DNA from 2 places in the Solibacillus sp. FSL H8-0538 genome. Region 1 is predicted to be linked to the other one. Evidence: riboswitches for the same ligand, from Rfam matches in the RefSeq annotation. Region 1 holds a riboswitch; the other holds the start of a gene.
The links. Region 1 has a riboswitch for FMN ahead of MHH87_RS05675 (ECF transporter S component). Riboswitches for the same ligand answer to the same signal wherever they lie in the genome.
Positions count from the first base shown of each region.

Region 2: another riboswitch for FMN. It lies ahead of ribE (riboflavin synthase); the one in region 1 lies ahead of MHH87_RS05675 (ECF transporter S component).

Region 1 covers NZ_JBBOPI010000001.1:1,226,957-1,236,450, reverse strand. The annotation lists gene kynA (tryptophan 2,3-dioxygenase) at 1-639, opposite strand, end outside; gene kynU (kynureninase) at 658-1,926, opposite strand; gene MHH87_RS05675 (ECF transporter S component) at 2,112-2,690, opposite strand; FMN riboswitch at 2,939-3,114, opposite strand; gene MHH87_RS05670 (hypothetical protein) at 3,198-4,424, opposite strand; gene MHH87_RS05665 (sigma-70 family RNA polymerase sigma factor) at 4,421-4,954, opposite strand; gene MHH87_RS05660 (ATP-binding protein) at 5,062-6,834, opposite strand; gene MHH87_RS05655 (response regulator transcription factor) at 6,827-7,543, opposite strand; gene ccsB (c-type cytochrome biogenesis protein CcsB) at 7,859-9,046, opposite strand; gene MHH87_RS05645 (cytochrome c biogenesis protein ResB) at 9,043-9,494, opposite strand, start outside.
Region 2 covers NZ_JBBOPI010000001.1:2,304,360-2,313,853, forward strand. The annotation lists gene pdxS (pyridoxal 5'-phosphate synthase lyase subunit PdxS) at 409-1,296, shown strand; gene pdxT (pyridoxal 5'-phosphate synthase glutaminase subunit PdxT) at 1,296-1,886, shown strand; gene MHH87_RS10960 (DMT family transporter) at 2,347-3,207, shown strand; gene MHH87_RS10965 (translation factor GTPase family protein) at 3,438-5,384, shown strand; gene MHH87_RS10970 (phosphate-starvation-inducible protein PsiE) at 5,742-5,963, opposite strand; FMN riboswitch at 6,178-6,291, shown strand; FMN riboswitch at 6,435-6,548, shown strand; FMN riboswitch at 6,707-6,820, shown strand; gene ribE (riboflavin synthase) at 6,966-7,595, shown strand; partial or broken gene ribB (3,4-dihydroxy-2-butanone-4-phosphate synthase) at 7,608-8,195, shown strand; gene ribH (6,7-dimethyl-8-ribityllumazine synthase) at 8,237-8,707, shown strand; partial or broken gene MHH87_RS10990 (hypothetical protein) at 8,861-9,047, opposite strand; gene MHH87_RS10995 (nitroreductase family protein) at 9,066-9,494, opposite strand, start outside.

The DNA.
Region 1 (9,494 bases):
ATATACCGTTTTCCACGCCTCCGCCACTGTGTCATCTCCGCCATACGTTACACTATAATCACGTGTTAACAAGTCCGGATTAATCGACAGACCCGCTTTCGCTAGCGCCGCAATGGTTACATCATATATGCTCGGTGCAGCATACGCTTCTTTTAAAATAGCTACTAATGCTGCATTTTTCTCGTAGATTTTTAAAATATGCGGAGTTTTATAGCCTAGCGCAAATTCAATGAGACGATATTGGTATGACTGAAAACCCGATGCTTTTCCTAAGTCATCGCGGAACTTCAAATATTCCGAAGGTGTCATCGTTGCCAGAACGTCCCATGCCTGAATAATTTGCGTTTGGATTTTCGACACGCGGGCAAGCATTTTAAAGGCCGGCTGCATTTCCCCTCGCTCAATCGTTGCAATTGCACCTTTCATTTCATGTAAAATCAGTTTCATCCATAGCTCACTCACTTGATGAATAATAATGAAAAGCATTTCGTCATGATGATCGGAAAGCCGATTTTGACTCGATAATATTTCATTAAGTGCCAAATATTCACCATACGTCCTATCGTTCTTAAAGTCGGTGTGAATCCCTTTTTCACGTTTCAACTTTTCCTCTAGCTCTGAAATCGATTTTTTTGACATGAAATCCCTCCCTTTGATTTAAGCGATAACACCTCGTTTATTTTCGAAATTTTTGTATGTTTCTTCTGCCATAATGTGTTTTAAAATTTGTATTGTTTCCCATACGTCCGTGTAGGAATTATAAAGCGCGACCGGTGCAAGTCGAATACCGTTCGGTGCACGAAAATCAGGAATAACGCCAGCCTCTTTCAATGCCTTGCAAATACGAGCAGCCTCATTATGCACTAAAAAAATATGTCCACCACGGGAATCATCTTGCGGATTGCCAAATAAAAATGCGAATTCATTAAGCTCAGCCTTTATCAGCTGCATGAAATAAGCAGTTAGTTGCAATGATTTTTTACGAATTGCTTCAATCCCTACTTCTGCAAACATTTCTAGCGAGCCATAAATCGGCGCTAAGCTCAGTACATGAGGTGTACCAACTTGATAGGCACCAGCTGTTTGGGCAGGTGTCATCTGTTCCTCTAAATCAAATTGCTTTGTTTTATCTGAGCCGAACCAACCAGCAAGTCCCGGAGTTCGACCAAAATGCTGCTCATGCACAAAAATCCCCGCTACAGAGCCTGGCCCACCATTTAAATGTTTGTAAGTACACCAAAACGCAAAATCCACTTCCCAGTCATGAAGAGCATGCGGCATCGAACCAATCGAGTGACATAAATCTAAACCAAGAATAATCCCTCGTTCCTTTGCCACCTGCGCTATTTTCTTCATATCTAAAACTTGACCACTACGATAAAGTACACTTGGTACAATGGCTACCGCTACGTCCCCCGTCATCGCCGCAATAATGTTCTCTTCCGAAAGAGTTTGACCATCCGTTGATTTCACAAGCTTCACATGCTCACTTGGATTTAGCCCATGCAGTTCGATCTGACTATGGATTGCATATAAATCCGTCGGGAAATTTAGTTCGTCCGCTAAAATTTTCGAACGCGTTGAGGTCGGTTTATAAAATGTAGCGAGCAGTTGATGCAAATTGCTCGTCGTTGAACCAGTCAAAATAACTTCATCCGATTTGGCCCCTATGAGTGGTGCACACATCCGACCTAGCTTTTCCGATAAATAAAACCACGGATGCGCTCCCGAAGTCCATCCATCAATGCCGTACTGCTTCCACGAATCTAGCAACGATAGCAACGCAGCCTCCGCTCGCTTCGACAATAAGCCTAAAGAATTTCCGTCCATATAATATATCCCTTCTCTTAGGTAAAATTCCCCTCTATATGAACGCAGTGGATCTCTTTCATCTAGTTGTAGTGCATATGCGCGCCGAATATCCATGGATTTCATCTCCTTTTTTTACATGGCCTTTATTTATCATTAAATGATTTAGTTCGCTGAAATATCATTAAAATGTAATTATGATACTGTATAACACTACAAAGATGATGATTCTTCCAAAAATATCCACTAAAAAAAGTGCCTCAAACGCATTTTTCAAATACGTTTGAGACACTCCTATTATTTTAAGACATATATTGTGCGCGTTGGTTTTCAATCCAAACTTTCATTGTACGGAATAGTAAAATCGCAATGACCATTAACATAATCCCTTTGATAAGGTTGAATGGTAAAATCCCTAACACGATCGTTTCATACATATCGAATGAACCCCAACCAAGGAAGTACGAGTACATCGGTAAAAAGGCAAAGTAGTTTAATACACTCATACCAACCGCCATCGATATTGTTCCCGCAACTAATCCTACTGTTAAGCCTGTTACCGTCGCGAATTTTTTATAAAGGAAGTATGCAGGTAAGATGAATAACACACCTGTCATAAAGTTTGCCATATGTCCTACTGGCACCCCTGTTGGTGTACCCGAGAAAATCCAATCTAAAACATTTTTCATTAACTCAACTAAAATACCGGCAACTGGACCCATTGTGATTGCCGCAATTAACGCTGGTACATCGCTGAAATCGATTTGTAGGAACACCGGAAACCATGGTAGCGGAAAGTTAAATAACATAAGTACAAACGACACGCTACTTAACATCGCAATTGTTACGAATGAACGTAACTTTAAATTTTGTTTTTGCATCGAAAAATCTCTCCTCTTTGCTGATTGCATCTCGCAAGAAGAAAGGACAGTACTAATCAAATTTTACGAAAAAAACCCTTACGCAAAAAAGCATAAGGGAGAAATAGGCACACTTAAATAGGGGTCTATTCGCAATATAAACTGTGTACGATACCAAAAAATGATATCGTGAAATAAAGCTTCACCAAAAGGTAAAACTTTTACTGTACAGTAAAAATGCGACATTTTCGTAAAAATGACGACCGTACCTTCATCTTCTCCCATCCAGACTATACTGTCGGCTTTGGAATTTCACCAAATCCTGCACGCAAAAAGCGGCTCGCGGGCTCGAGAAGCTTGTTCACAACGTCCTCCAAGTAAATGGTCGGAGGTTGTAGCCTCTATTACCGCCGGTCGGGAATTACACCCTGCCCCGAAGATGAATCAATATGAAATTATGTTACAATCACTATTATAGAATAAAAACAAGAATTGTAAAGCCTTTTCGCTTAATACTGTTATTATTTTCTAATTATTTTGAAGAAAATCCATGTTTATCCCATTTGCTCCGATTGGAGTTGGCATCATTTCATTAAAATTAAAACCGCCCCACTCAGATTGTATGATGTTTTCAAAACGTACTTGTTGATTAAATCCAGCCGCAGTTAATAATATTGCTTCAAGCATGCGCATTGCTTCCTCTGCATTATAACCGTCTAAATTGAGTGGTTCTACAAATCGAATTTTTACAAAATCAACATGCTCTTTAACCTCATACTTAACACCCTTAATAATCGCTGATTGATACACGTCATTATATTCAACAGGCATACGCTCAAGCGCTTCGGTCACCGTATCAAAAAGTTCTTGGTTATTTGGCGCTAAATAACTAGGACCATCTTCCAACTGAAATACCGCATAGCTATAATGCAGCATGTCACCTCCTAATTGCGACGGTTCACTCGGTTCACCTGCTTGATCAAACGTAATGGGTTTGCCGCTTTCGTCTACATTCACGAGTGTCCCATAATTTTTTCCAAACGTATGTTGGAGCGTGCCACCATATACATACATCGTTGCAGACGCTACATCGTATTGATGATTATCTGGCATACTATGTGTTATCGTCGTGCCAGACTCTGTTAAACGCCCTGTGTACGGATGATAGTCATCAAATCCAAGCGCTTGCTCATTGATACGTGATGCGTACTTTTCGTAAAGCTGAAGTTGCGTTGGTTGTTCGTTGAAATCGTCTGAAATCTGCTCATTTGGAATGAGGAACGTCATAGGAATACTTTCAGCACCGGCAGTTAACCCTATCGGAAAGACCGTTACATCTTTAATATCCTCGGTATACACAGCTGTTTTTATAGCATCCACTGAAAATTGTCTGACTGACGCTTTATTTTCAATCGATTCATTTACAGTACCACTAATGGCATTTTCCTCCGTCGAATATTCTTCAATGTCCATCGACGTGGTTGCTGTGTCATAAATTTGCGTTTCTTCTAGTTCTTGTGTTTTTAAAAGATACGCACCGATTAATGTTAAAAAGATAATAGCTGCGCTAGCAATAAAAATCCCAAATGAATTCTTTTTTCTCTTAACTATAGGTTGTGGGCTCTCCTCTTCATGAAATGCATTTACTTCTTTTAATTTTGAGAGGACATCATCTTTCGAACGAGTATCATGAATTTTTGGTGCTTGCTCTAATAACTCTTCGATATCAATATCTTTCCATTTGTCGTTCGTCATAATGAATTCGCCTCCTTATCTTCATTGCTTATAAGTAAATCTTTTAATTGTTTAATCGCTCGGTGTTGCGTCGTCTTCACTTTACCTTCAGACCAGCCTAAAATTTCTGCTGTCTCTGTAATCGAGAGTTCTTGGAAATAACGCATGACAATCACCATTTTTTGATCGCCCGTACACTGTTCTAGCGCTTCTAGTACCTCCCGCAGTTGATCGCTCAGCTCAGTAAATTGCTCTGGTGTTTGCAAAGGGGAATACAGTTGCTCCGTTTCCCATTCAAATGCTGTAAATGAATGACGATTTTGCACAGCATTTTTGCGAAAATGGTCAATTGCTACATTTTTCGCAATGGAAAATAACCAGGTTTTCTCGCTACTCTTGCCTTCAAATCGAGAGTAAGCTTTAAGTACACGCACATAAACTTCATGCGATAAATCCTCCGCTACAGAACGATTTTTCACTAAATAGATTAAGAAATTAAATACATCCTGATGGTATACATCATATAATCGATGGAATATGGATTCTTTCACCCACTCCACCTCCGTTCCTACTTATTTGTCGTTACGAATTACGAAAAGTTTCAACGTATGTATGTTAAAAAAGGTGTGCTACGAAAAAAATAGTAGCAGCACCTTTTTTATATTGGCAAGTAGAACGTAAAGGTAGTTCCTTCTTTTTCAACACTATTAACCGCTATAGTTCCTTTATGTGCCTCTACAATATTGCGCGCAATGGCTAGGCCGAGACCTGTGCCTCCTTTTGAACGTGTACGTGCTTTATCAGCTTTATAGAAACGTTCAAATACATATGGCAGATCGTCTTGTGGAATTCCAACACCTGTATCGCGTACTTGTATTTTGGCATACGTTTGCTCTTTAAGTAAAGATACCGTAACGGAGCCCTCTTCTGGCGTATGACGGAGTGCATTATCAATTAAATTTGTTAATACTTGTTCAATGCGGTCTTCGTCAATATGAATCATCGCGGTCGGTGTAAATTCCGTTTCAAAACGTAAATTCACTTGTTTTTCCTTGGCTACCTGACCGAATTTGTGCGTCATGCGCTCTACAACAGACACCATTGGTACATTTTCTTTATACAAGGTCATATGCCCTGATTCCATGCGTGCCAAATCTAATAAATCCGTTACTAATCGACCCATACGCTGCGATTCATCATAAATGATACGAATCATCTCATTACGCTCTTCGTCACTTGTCACGACGTCGTCTAAAATCGCCTCGGAATAGCCCTGAAGCATTGCTATTGGTGTACGTAACTCATGAGAAACATTGGCGATAAAGTCGGATCGCAACTTCTCTAAACGGTTTTGTTCGGTTTTATCTCGGATGACCGCAACTGCACCACGAATGGCCTCGCCGCTATATAACGGACTAAACGTTATGCCATAATAGGAACCTTCCATCGACAGTTCCTCTTCTAGCTTATCCTCAAAATCTAGAACATGGTCTAACATATGATAAAGCTCTGGTGGAATCGGTTTTGCACTTTGTGACCCTTTACTAATAAACCACTTTTGCAATAAACGATCAGCAGGTGGATTGCTTACTAAAATTGTACGATCTCGGTTAAAGGTAATAACCGCATCCGTCATTGACGTTAATATGCTTGATAGCTGCTCTTTTTCTTGATTAATTACTTCTAAATGATGTTTTAGCTGGCGGCCCATTTGGTTAAAGGCTACAGCTAGCTGACCAATTTCATCGTTTTGCTTCGTGGGTAATTTCGAATCAAAGCGCCCTTTTGCCAGTTCAAACGCATGCTCTCGCATTTTACGCAGTGGGTAAGTAATACGAGAGGAGAGGAAAAATGCAAAAATCGTCGTTAAAATAAAGGCGATGGTCGCAGATAAAAACACAATTTTCGTCGTTTCTCTACTCGTTTGATGGATAGCGTCTGGATTTTGATAAATAAAAACTGCTCCATGCATCTCATTTTCACTTTTCAATGGGAATCCGAGAACCACATAGGAATCCATTTTACCCTTTTCTGTATTGGACGGTAAAATGAGCTCCTTGCTAATCGGTTTCATTGAAGCGTAAATTTCCTCAAATGCTTTATTCGTTAAAATACTTTGCTGGATGCTTTCGCTATTTACGCCATCCTGCACAGCATAAACGACTTTGTTTGGATTTTCTGCTATTAATGCATTTGTATGCTCATTCAGTATTTCTTTAATTATTTCAATCGAGATACTGTTCACTTGCTCGTCATCAACAATGCTCGCAATTGTTGCAGCCGTTTGACGAAGTGAGCTTTCTGCCTGCTGATTATGATAGTTTTCAAGGAATTCTAACATTAATACCGTAAATACAAAAAGTACAAATGAAACGAGAAGCAATATGGTTACCCATAGCTTCCCGACAATACTATTCCATATTCTATTCATTCACGACCTCAAATTTATAGCCAACGCCCCAAACAGTTACGATCATTTTTGCCGCATTTTCAGAAACACGGTTCAACTTTTCACGTAAACGCTTTACATGTGTATCGACTGTGCGCAGGTCTCCGAAGAAATCATAATGCCACACTTCTTTTAACAGTTGTTCACGGTCAAACACTTTATCTGGTGATTTTGCTAAAAAGTATAACAGTTCATATTCTTTTGGTGTTAAATTAACTTCCGTAGCATCCGCTGTTACACGGTGCGCATCATGATCAATTGTTAAATGCGGGAAGACGACTAAATCTTTTGAAGAAGACGGATTTGATACTGGTGAGAACGCAGAAGAGCGTCTTAAGATCGCCTTCACACGTAGGACTACCTCACGCGGGCTGAACGGCTTCACGATATAATCATCCGCTCCAAGTTCAAAGCCCTGCACGCGGTTTGCTTCTTCACCTTTTGCAGTTAATAGAATAATTGGTGTTGTTTTCTTTTCACGAATTTCCCCACATGCTTGGAGGCCATCCTTTTCAGGCATCATAATATCTAAAAGAATGCAATGATAGTCATTTTCAAATGCCTTCTCAATTGCCTCTTCTCCATTTTCGGCTTCATCCACCGTATAGCCTTCACGCTCTAAATACATTTTCAATAACCGACGAATTCGGTCTTCATCATCTACAATTAGGACAGAAATATTTTCAGACACTGGTGTTTCCCCTTTCGAGTTCTCTATTTCTCTACTCTATTGTACAATTTAGTACGCCAAATGAAAAGAAAAGCTCTACCCAATAATGAGAAGAACTTTCTTTTTGCATTTGGCGCAGTTAAACGCTTCTAATATTTTATTTGCTATCCAACCGTGCTAGCGCACAAACCGCATGAGCCCACTGTAGTGGTCTCCTACGGTTCGTCTTCGCGCTTTATGTTAGGCACGGTTGTGATAAATTTTAACTACTATTATTCAATTCCTCTATAACAACAATTTTACTTATACATAGCCTTGAAATTATATCGCTACTCGTTATGCGTAAGAGTGTAAACCAGCAATAATTAAGTTCACTGCAACTAAGTTGAACATAATAATAGCGAAACCAATAACTGTTAGCCAAGCACTCTTTTTACCTTCCCAGCCTTTTGATAGGCGTAAGTGAAGGTATGCTGCATAGAATAAAAATGTAATCAGTGCCCATACTTCTTTTGGATCCCAGCCCCAGAAACGGCTCCACGCAACTTGCGCCCAAATCATGGCGAAGATTAGTGCGCCTAATGTAAATACCGGGAAACCGATTAGCACTGAGCGGTAACCAATTTCATCCATTAATTGTGAATTCACACGTTTTAACAATGGCTGAATCATAGAAGAAATCGAACGTCGTGTTATGAGACGGACTAAAACATAAATAATCGTACCGAAAATAATCGACCAAACAACCGTTGAAAGCTTACGCGCATCAATTAATGCAGGCATTTCTGCTAATGGCGCCATTTTATCCTCAGATAAAACAACGTAATCATTCATACCAAAAATAGCTGGCACGTTATACGTAATTTCGCTTGCGATACCTTCTTTATTTGTGTAATCAAATTTCGACTCATAACCCATCGCATTAAATGTTACGGATGACACAATAAAGCCTACAACTAATACTAAGGAGAACATTACGGCTTCTAACCAGAAACGTTCTTTTGATTTCTTCGTTAAATCAACATTTTTCAACAAGTAAATTAACCCTGCAACCGCACTAATCGATAAAATAGATTGGCCAAGTGCTGCAGTAATCACGTGAATTGTTAACCAATGGCTTTGTAGTGAAGGCACTAGTGGGCTGACTTCACTCGGGAACATTGATGCGTAAGCAATAATTAAAAGCGCGATTGGTAGCGCCACAACACCAAGTGCTGATACACGATAAAGAAAGTAGATTAAAATGAATGATAGTACGATGAACATGCCGAATGCTGTCGTAAATTCAAACATATTACTTACAGGTGCATGACCTGTGTAAATCCAACGGGTAATAAAGTAGCCTAGTTGAGCTAAGAACCCAATAATTGTTACGATAATTGCTAGCTTGCCCCATTTTTCAGCGCGTGCTACTGCAGTATCATTTTGTGAACCTTTGATTGCTCCACCAAATAATAGCGTAGCAATTAAGTATGCTAGGAAAGCAGTAAATAGTAAATTACCGCTTAAATCAATCAAACTCATACGGTTTTATCACCTTTCGTTTCTTTCTCTTCTGTATCGACTTCTGCTTGATCCACATATTGAGGTAGATGAGCAAACTCAGTTATTGAATCTAAATCTTTCTTAATACTGAACCAGTTTTTATTTGTATGTGCAGCAAGACGGAGTGTGCCGTCCTCTAATTGTTCCACCCATATACGACGGTGATTCCAATAGGAACCGATTACAACACCTAGCATAAATATAATCCCCCCAATAATTAAGACAGAGAGAGTTTTATCTTTACGAACAGTTAAACCTGACATGCTACGTGTTTCTACATTAGCAAACTTCATTTTATAAACATTTTCACCTGATGGCTCTAATGTTTGTTTAATCGCAACAAAGCTTGTTTCGCCTTTTGGTTTGTCCGGTGTAATCATTTTGAAAATAAATGCTGGATTATTTGGTATAGCCGTTGCTGTTTGTG
Region 2 (9,494 bases), 1.1 Mb from region 1:
TACTTCTTCAAATCGCTCGTCACACTGAAACTCTTGTAAAAAAATCTAGTTGTTGTTTTTCATTTAGTTGTTGAAATGCAGAACTACTATATAAAAACCGAAGAATTTCATCACTTAAAATACCCTTCGAATCATTTGCCAATGAAAATCCCCTCACCTTATGTCAAAATAATATACGTTAGTATAACGAAATTTTTCACAAAAAAGCAGTAATAATATTTGAATGGCCGAGAATTTTTCTACTTTTTAATATATTTGTGAAAGGATGTGTACTTACTCTTTCTTTAATAACTCATAGTTTCTAAAGCTCCGCCAAAACTGACCTTACCATTTTTTTAATTTCTGACTATTTTAATCATGCCAAATATCATCGTATACTAATCCTCAAAGACAAAGAGGAGGAATAGTATGAACATTCAAACAGGTACAAATTTAGTAAAACGTGGCATGGCTCAAATGCAAAAAGGTGGCGTCATTATGGACGTGGTAAATGTAGAGCAAGCAAAAATTGCTGAGGCAGCTGGTGCAGTGGCAGTTATGGCGCTTGAACGTGTGCCATCTGACATACGTGCAGCGGGCGGTGTTGCACGTATGGCTGATCTTCGCATAGTCGAGGATGTTATGAATGCTGTGTCAATTCCAGTTATGGCAAAAGCGCGTATCGGACATATCGTAGAAGCACGAGTATTAGAATCAATGGGTGTGGATTATATTGATGAAAGTGAAGTATTAACACCAGCGGACGAAGAATTCCACTTACTAAAAAGCGCTTATAAAGTGCCATTCGTTTGCGGTTGCCGAAATTTAGGGGAAGCTACGCGTCGTATCGGAGAAGGGGCAGCAATGCTTCGTACAAAAGGTGAACCAGGTACAGGTAATATTGTAGAAGCCGTTCGTCACATGCGAAAAGTTAATGCACAAGTACGTGCAGTTGTTGCGATGAGCGAAGATGAATTAATGACAGAAGCGAAAAACTTAGGTGCTCCATTCGAATTACTTTTAGAAATTAAACGTCACGGTGGTTTACCAGTAGTTAATTTTGCAGCAGGTGGGATCGCAACACCAGCCGATGCTGCACTGATGATGGAACTTGGCGCTGACGGTGTATTCGTTGGGTCGGGTATTTTTAAAGCAGAAAACCCTGAAAAATTCGCCCGTGCGATTGTTCAAGCAACAACGCATTACCAAGATTACGAATTAATCGCAGCCGTTTCAAAAGAGCTTGGCACACCAATGAAAGGAATTGAAATTTCAACATTGGCACCTAGCGCACGTATGCAGGAGCGTGGCTGGTAATGAAAATTGGTGTTCTTGCCTTGCAGGGCGCGGTTGCTGAACATGCGGCGGCTATTAAAGCAGTGGATGCACAACCCGTTATTATTAAACATGCGGAAGAATTAGCTGAAATTGACGGCTTATTATTACCTGGCGGAGAAAGCACAGCAATGCGTAAGCTGATTGATTTCCTTGATTTACTTGAGCCACTTCAAAAATTTGCTGCGGTGAAACCTGTTTTCGGAACTTGTGCTGGTCTTATTTTACTGGCAAAACAAATTGAGGGGCAGGATGACGCCCATATTGGTGCCATGAATATTTCCGTTTCCCGCAATTCATTTGGTCGCCAAGTGGATAGCTTCGAAGCTAGTTTGCCAATAGAAAATGTTGCCGCTGATTTCCCTGCCGTATTTATCCGCGCGCCGAAAATTGAGGCCGTTAGTGAGGGTGTAAAGGTTCTTGCAAAAATAAATGGTGAAATTGTGTGTGCACAGGAAGGTCATTTACTAGGTTGCTCATTTCACCCTGAACTAACAACTGATGTCCGTTTAATGGAACACTTTAAGCAAATGATTGCTACTTCCCTATTAGAAAGAAACATTTCGGTCTAAATGCAATCCTTTCTAATGTGGTGAAACAAGACATGCTTTTGTTTCAACCCTCTAAAAACCCTAAACAGTCGTTTAGGGTTTTAATCTTTATTAGATAGGAAGATACACTTTTATTTCATCAATATAGATCTGCCTCTGTTCCTATATCATCTACTACCTCATTCGCTTGAATCGAGCCCTCGCCCTTTTTAGGTTTGCCCGCTTGTTCGTAAATTTTGATTATCCGTTATGAGATGTCCTTGCCTATTTGTTAAAGTTTCTCTCTTCAATTCCTTGGAAATATGGTTTTTACCTTTTGCCTGGGTAAAGTCCCTCCTAAATCCATTTACATGCATTGTTACTCTTTATCAAATCCAATTCAAATTAGTCTGTTTTAAATGGGAAACTTCTGAATTGAAATTCTTTCTGAATGCCTCGCTATGCTATACTAGGGGAAAAAAAGGAAGAAGCGATTTACATAATGTCTCAGTCAAAAAATTCACTACTACTCATTACTGTACTCATTCTCATTTGGGGTGCTAGTTGGCCTATTTATAAACAATCTGTGCCGTATATTCCACCTCTGTATTTTGCGGGAATTCGGGCACTTGGTGGGGGGCTATTACTTTCCGCTTTATTATGGAAGATTCGCCACGAACTTCATTTCAAAAAGAATTGGTTGTTGTATGTTGTGTCAGCTATACTCAATACCGCATTGTTCATAGGCCTTCAAACAAAAGGATTAAACTATTTACCAGGAGGAATGTTTTCAGTACTCGTTTACTTACAACCTGTACTCGTAGGGGTTTTATCGTGGCTTTTTTTAAAGGAAAAGATGACGCCCATAAAATTTTTCAGTTTAATTATTGGGTTTACGGGTGTGGCAATAGTCAGTATTAGTAACCTTGAGCAGTCATTTAATTGGGTCGGCATCTCACTTGCACTCGCAACCGCCTTTTTTTGGGCAGCTGGTGTGATTGTCATTAAAGGTTTTGCTGGCGATGCAAACCCCTACTGGATTGTCTCCATGCAATTATTAATTGGTGGATCCTTGTTATTAGGGGCAAGCTTTATGACTGAAACAATAACAAATGTTGAATGGAACTTACCTGTCATCATCGGAATTTCATTTGGCGTTACGGTAGGGTTACCATTATCTTACTTAATTTATTACAAGCTCATTCGAGAGGGTGAAGCGAGTAAAGTGGCTACTTCTACATTTTTAGTTCCAATTATCGCTGTTTTAATAAGCGTACTTTTTTTAGGGGAATCTTTAAACATTACTATGTCGTTTGGCATTATTCTCGTTGCAATTAGTGTATTCTCTGTCAATCGCACATAAACTTTTCAAGAAAAAAGCCCTAAAAAGTGATATACAGTTCACTTTTCAGGGCTTTTCTTTAGTTTACGAGTGTTAATCTATCGTCTTCCATTTGGTACTCACGGTCAAAGTAAGAAAGCATTTGCTCATACTGTTAATCTTGGAAATAACAATTTTCTTTTCAAGTTGTAAAATAATATACTTGTAATTTGCTACAATAAGTATCACGAATGAAAGAAATGAGGACAGTTATGTTTAAAACAATTGGCGTGCTTGCTCATGTGGATGCGGGAAAAACCACCTTTTCAGAGCAGCTCCTTTATCATACGAAAAGCATTAAAGAACGAGGACGCGTTGATCACCAGGACGCATTTTTAGATAATCACAGTATTGAACGAACGCGCGGCATTACGATTTTTGCTGAGCAAGGACGTATTCAATTTGGCGATGATACATACACGCTCATCGATACACCCGGACACGTCGATTTCTCGCCTGAAATGGAGCGTGCCATTCGCGTAATGGACTATGCGATTATTATTATTAGTGCAGTGGACGGTATTGAAGGTCATACAGAAACAGTGTGGAGGTTACTACGCGAGTACCATATACCAACTTTTTTCTTCATAAATAAAACAGATCGAGAAGGTGCCGATGTACATGGCGTGATGAACCATCTTCATAAAGAATTCTCTACTGATGCCTTATTAATAGAAGAAAATGTAACGGAGCATTCTGTTCCTGAATCTGTGATGGAATGGCTAGCCGAGCGTGATGAAGAATTATTAGAACGCTATATGGCAGGTACGCTTGATGCTGTCCTATGCATGGAGTCTTTGCGTAATTTTATTAAACAGGAGCAGGCGTTCATTTGTATGAGTGGTTCTGCGCTTAAAGACATTGGCATAATGGAGTTTTTCGAGCAACTCGCACTTTTTACATACACCGACTACGAGACCATTCCTCCCTTCAGCGGACATGTATTTAAAATTCGCCACGATGAACAACATCAACGGATTACGTTTATAAAAGCAACACAAGGCCTATTAAATGTGCGTGATGAATTTACATTTGGTGAGACGATTGAAAAAGTGACAGAAATCCGCCTCTATAACGGCAGCCGATTTGAAACAGTACAACAAGGGCAGGCAGGAGAAATCTTAGCTGTAAAAGGCCTACCCAGCGCGAACATTGGAGATGTTTTAGGTAAGAGCACAGTGACACAACCATTTGAACTCGTTCCAACATTGCAAGCAAAAGTCGAATATCACGGCAATGAGCATATAAAAGACGTACTTCGTGCATTTCGCATGCTTGAAGCGGAGGAACCATCTTTACGTATCGTTTGGAGTGAACAGTTTCATGATATTCATGTTCATGTGATGGGGGTTATTCAACTCGAGGTTTTAGTAGAAGTTGTACGTGAGCGGTTTGCCATGCACATTACTTTTGAAGACCCGAAAATATTATTTATGGAAACGATTGAATCTGTGGTTACCGGCTACGGCCATTTTGAACCCCTCAAGCATTATGCAGAAGTACATTTGAAGTTGGAGCCAACAATACGTGGGAGTGGCATGAAATTTAGCAATGCATGTCACACTGATGATTTAACAGTAGGTCAGATGCGCCTTATTGAAAAGCATTTATTTGAGCGCGAACACCATGGTATATTAACTGGCTATCCAGTAACAGATATTCATTTTACGCTTCTAACTGGTGCCGCACATAATACGCATACAGAAGGCGGCGATTTCCGTGAAGCTACTTTCCGCGCTCTGAGACAAGGGTTAGAACAAGCACAAAATGTGTTACTTGAGCCGTACTACCGTTTTAAAATGAAAGCGTCCAATAATTATATTGGCAGGATGATGACTGATATTCAGCAGGCAAGCGGGATATTTGACCCTCCAATTATGACGGAAGATCAAGTTATCCTTACTGGCCGCGCACCGGTTTCAACATTTATGAACTATAGTACAGTATTTGCTTCTTACACGAATGGTAAAGGTGCGCTAAGCTTGCAGTTTGATGGCTATGATCGTTGCCATAACACCGAACAAGTAATTGATATGCTTGCTTACGATAAAAATGCTGACCCTGAATATTCTTCGTCCAGTATTTTTTGTGCGAAAGGTAAAGGCTATTCGGTACCGTGGGACGAAGCACGAGCTGCAATGCACTGCTTGAAAAAATAAATAATTATTAAAGGCATTGTTAAATACTACTGTTGATTTCTCAACAAGGGTAAAATTATTTTGCTTCCTTATTTTTCCTGATTAATTTCAATCGAGCTTAAAAAAACCTTCATTTACTTCAATTGGCGATATGGACCTACAACATATTCGAAATCAAGCGACATTGGCACTTATTTACAGTTAAGTTGTATGCTGAATTCGCCTTTTTTAGTTTTTGCGATTTATTATTAAACTATTAGAAAGACACAACTCGCAAAAAATTGGACGGATTTAGGATGAGAAAGTTCTACTTCCTTTTCCACTAAAAAAGAGCCGTATGAAAATCAAAACTGATTTCATCCGACTCTTTCTATCATTTTATAGTTTGCTAACTAAAGCATGTAACGTTTCTTTTAATTCTGCGTCGTTATCAGAAAGTTCTACTAGGTTTCCTAAACGCTCACGTAATACTGGACGCTCGATTACTAGTTGTTCATCAAGAACTTTAATTAATAGTTCGATAATCATGCGGTCGCGTACATTTAACGCTTCTTCTAAACGATCCGGTGCAATTGTATACCCTACTGTTTTTTTTGCCATAAAAATAGCCTCCCTTATGTTTATACATCGTTATTTTAGCATATGCATTTTATATTTTGGGAATTTTATTTTAAATTATAGTAAAAACAGCTGTAATCTCTTTTTCTTATTAAAAAGAAATAATTATATACCCCATTCAATACTTTTCAATAATTTTTACCCACTACTTTATTGCTAATTATCTTTTTATTATGCTACACTAACTATACAATTTAAAATCCTTCGGGGTCGGGTGAAAATCCCAATCGGCGGTAAAGCCCGCGAGCGTTAGCATGATTTGGTGGAATTCCAAAGCCGACAGTTACAGTCTGGATGTGAGAAGGAACAACAGTAATCGTTTTGTCGATTGCTTATTTTCTCATGTCCCCCCATTCATTGGTGGGATTTTTTACTAGATAAGAAAGTATAACTTACTTATCTACACAAGTAAGGACATCATCTCTTCGCATATTGGGCGAGGTGTGTCTTTCTAATAGTCTTCGGGGTCGGGTGAAAGTCCCAATCGGCGGTAAAGCCCGCGAGCGTTAGCATGATTTGGTGAAATTCCAAAGCCGACAGTTATAGTCTGGATGAAAGAAGACATTCATTTACGTTAGCACTTTTGCTAGCTTATTTAATGATGCCTAAACCCCGTAAAATTTACGGGGTTTTTTATGTGGATAAGAAAGTATAACTTTCCCCCACACATGAGTCAGGACATCAACTTACCCTATTTTGGGCGAATTATGTCTTTCTAAATTGAATAAGTCCTTCGGGGTCGGGTGAAAATCCCAATCGGCGGTAAAGCCCGCGAGCGTTAGCATGATTTGGTGGAATTCCAAAGCCGACAGTTACAGTCTGGATGGAAGAAGGCGTACATTGTTGTTTTTTTGAATTGGCTTCAAAAGGCTTATTTCAATATGCAAAAAAACATAATACACGCAAACTTCTAATGATTATTAGAAGTTTTTTTAGTTGCTTATATAAGCCTTACTAAAAAAATATGGATAGGTGGTGAAAATTATGTTTACAGGCATTATTGAGGAAGTTGGGAAAATTGTACAGGTCAAGCAATCAACGAGCAGTATGCAACTACAAATCGAAGCCACAACAGTAGTAGGTGATGTCACACTCGGAGATAGTATCGCGGTAAACGGCGTTTGTTTAACTGTAACATCTTTTACAAAACTATCGTTTGTTGCAGATGTTATGCCCGAAACATTTTACACAACGACGTTAAAGCAGTTAAAGAGTGGGCAACTCGTCAATCTAGAACGGGCGATGCCAATGAACGGTCGCTTTGGTGGACACATTGTATCAGGACATGTTGACGGGATCGGCACAATTATTAAAAAGCGTCCACTTAGTAATGCTGTCTATTTGGATCTTCGTTTACCAAAAGAGCTTATACGAGGTTGTATTAAAAAAGGCTCTGTCACGATTGATGGCACGAGCTTAACCATTTTCGATGTGCGTAGTGATGGAATTACTGTATCACTCATCCCGCATACTTATAAGGAAACAATTTTCGCTAACAAGGCAGCAAATTCGGATGTAAATATCGAAACTGATATTGTGGGCAAATATATTGGGCATTTTATGCAGCAAGAAAATCAGCTATCAGCAGATTTTTTACGCCAACACGGATTTTAAAGGAGGAGTACGATGTTTCATCCAATTGAAGAAGCTATTATCGCATTACAAAATGGTGAAATGATCATTGTAGTTGATGATGAGAACCGCGAAAACGAAGGCGATCTTGTTGCCCTTGCAGATTTGGCAACACCTGAAATCATTAACTTTATGGCTACACATGGTAAGGGGCTCATATGTACACCCATTTCACTAAGACTAGCTAACCATCTTCAGCTAGCTCCCATGGTCCATAATAATACAGACTTTCATCAAACTGCCTTCACCGTAAGCATTGATCATATTGAAACGCAAACTGGTATTAGTGCATTTGAGCGTTCCTTGACGATTCAAAAATTGGTTGAGGAAAATGCTACCGCAGCCGACTTTCGAAGACCTGGACATGTTTTCCCACTAATTGCAAAGGACGGTGGAGTGCTTGAGCGTCGAGGTCATACAGAGGCAGCGATTGATTTAGCAAAACTTTGCGGAGCTAGTGAAGCTGGCGTTATTTGCGAAATATTAAAGGAAAACGGTCAAATGGCGCGCGTGCCAGACCTAATACTATTAAGTAAAAAATGGGCTATGAAATTGATTACGATTGAAGCGCTCTCAAAATATATAGAGCAGCAGCAATTAAAAACAGTAGGAGGAAGATAAAAATGGGACAAGTATTTGAAGCACAACTAATTGGCACAGAACTAAAAATAGGGATTGTTGTAGGACGTTTTAATGATTTTATTAACGCAAAACTACTAGATGGTGCACTTGACGGATTAAAACGACACGGTGTTGAAGAAAATAATATCGATATCGCATGGGTACCAGGTGCTTTTGAAGTTCCCTTCTTAATGAAGAAAATGATCTTAACAAAACAATATGATGCAGTAATTGGTCTAGGAACAGTCATTCGTGGTGCTACAACACATTATGACTATGTATGTAACGAAGCGGCAAAAGGTATTGCTCAAATCGCTCTACAAACTGGCATCCCAGCAATCTTCGGCATTGTTACTACGGAAAATATCGAGCAAGCAATCGAACGCGCTGGTACAAAAGCCGGAAACAAAGGCTATGATAGTGCTATATCTGCAATTGAAATGGCGAACTTAAGTAAACTTTTCGAAGTGTAACTGGCGCAAATTTCTACCTATACGAAATAGAAGAAAGCCACTCTGCGTTCAGAGTGGCTTTCTTCATAGTTAATCTAGTGAGTATACTTGAATCCAAATGAGCGACATTTTTAAGTGCTGATATTTGCCAGAATCATCGAAATTAACGCCTTATTTTACTAAACGTAGACCAAGTATCCCTGCATTCGAAAGACACAACTCGCCCAAAATAGGGCGAGTTGATGTCCTTACTTATGCGGATGGGAAAGGTATACGTTCTTATCCACTAAAAATTATTATTTTTCTGTGGATGCTCAACAATTGCTGTAATGTGGTGAATACCTGTTGTATGTTTTGTCATTACTCTCTCCTCCAAAACTTATATAAATTTCACAAATTCATTAACAGGCTTACGGTAGCCGCGTAAACTTTTGCTACTCTCTTTTTCTTTCCCAATCGCAATCATCAAAACTACTTCATACGTTGCTGGGATATTTAATAGTTCTCGAACTTGCTCCTGGTCAAAGCCAATCATTGGGCACGTATCTAACCCTCGATTTTTAGCTGCGAGCATAAACATCATCGAAGATAGCGATGCATTACGAATCGCATCTTCCTTCATAAACTGCTCCCCGCGACTTTCATAAAACTGCGTGTTTTCCTGTACCATTTGCTCAAGCTCTGTCGCATTCAAAATAGCTAAATCAAGCATGCCCTTATTTAAGCGCTCTGTTTGCATATACGCATAGCGGTCTGCCGTGACTATAATAACGCCTGAAGCAGAATGAACTTTATATTGACCGTAAGC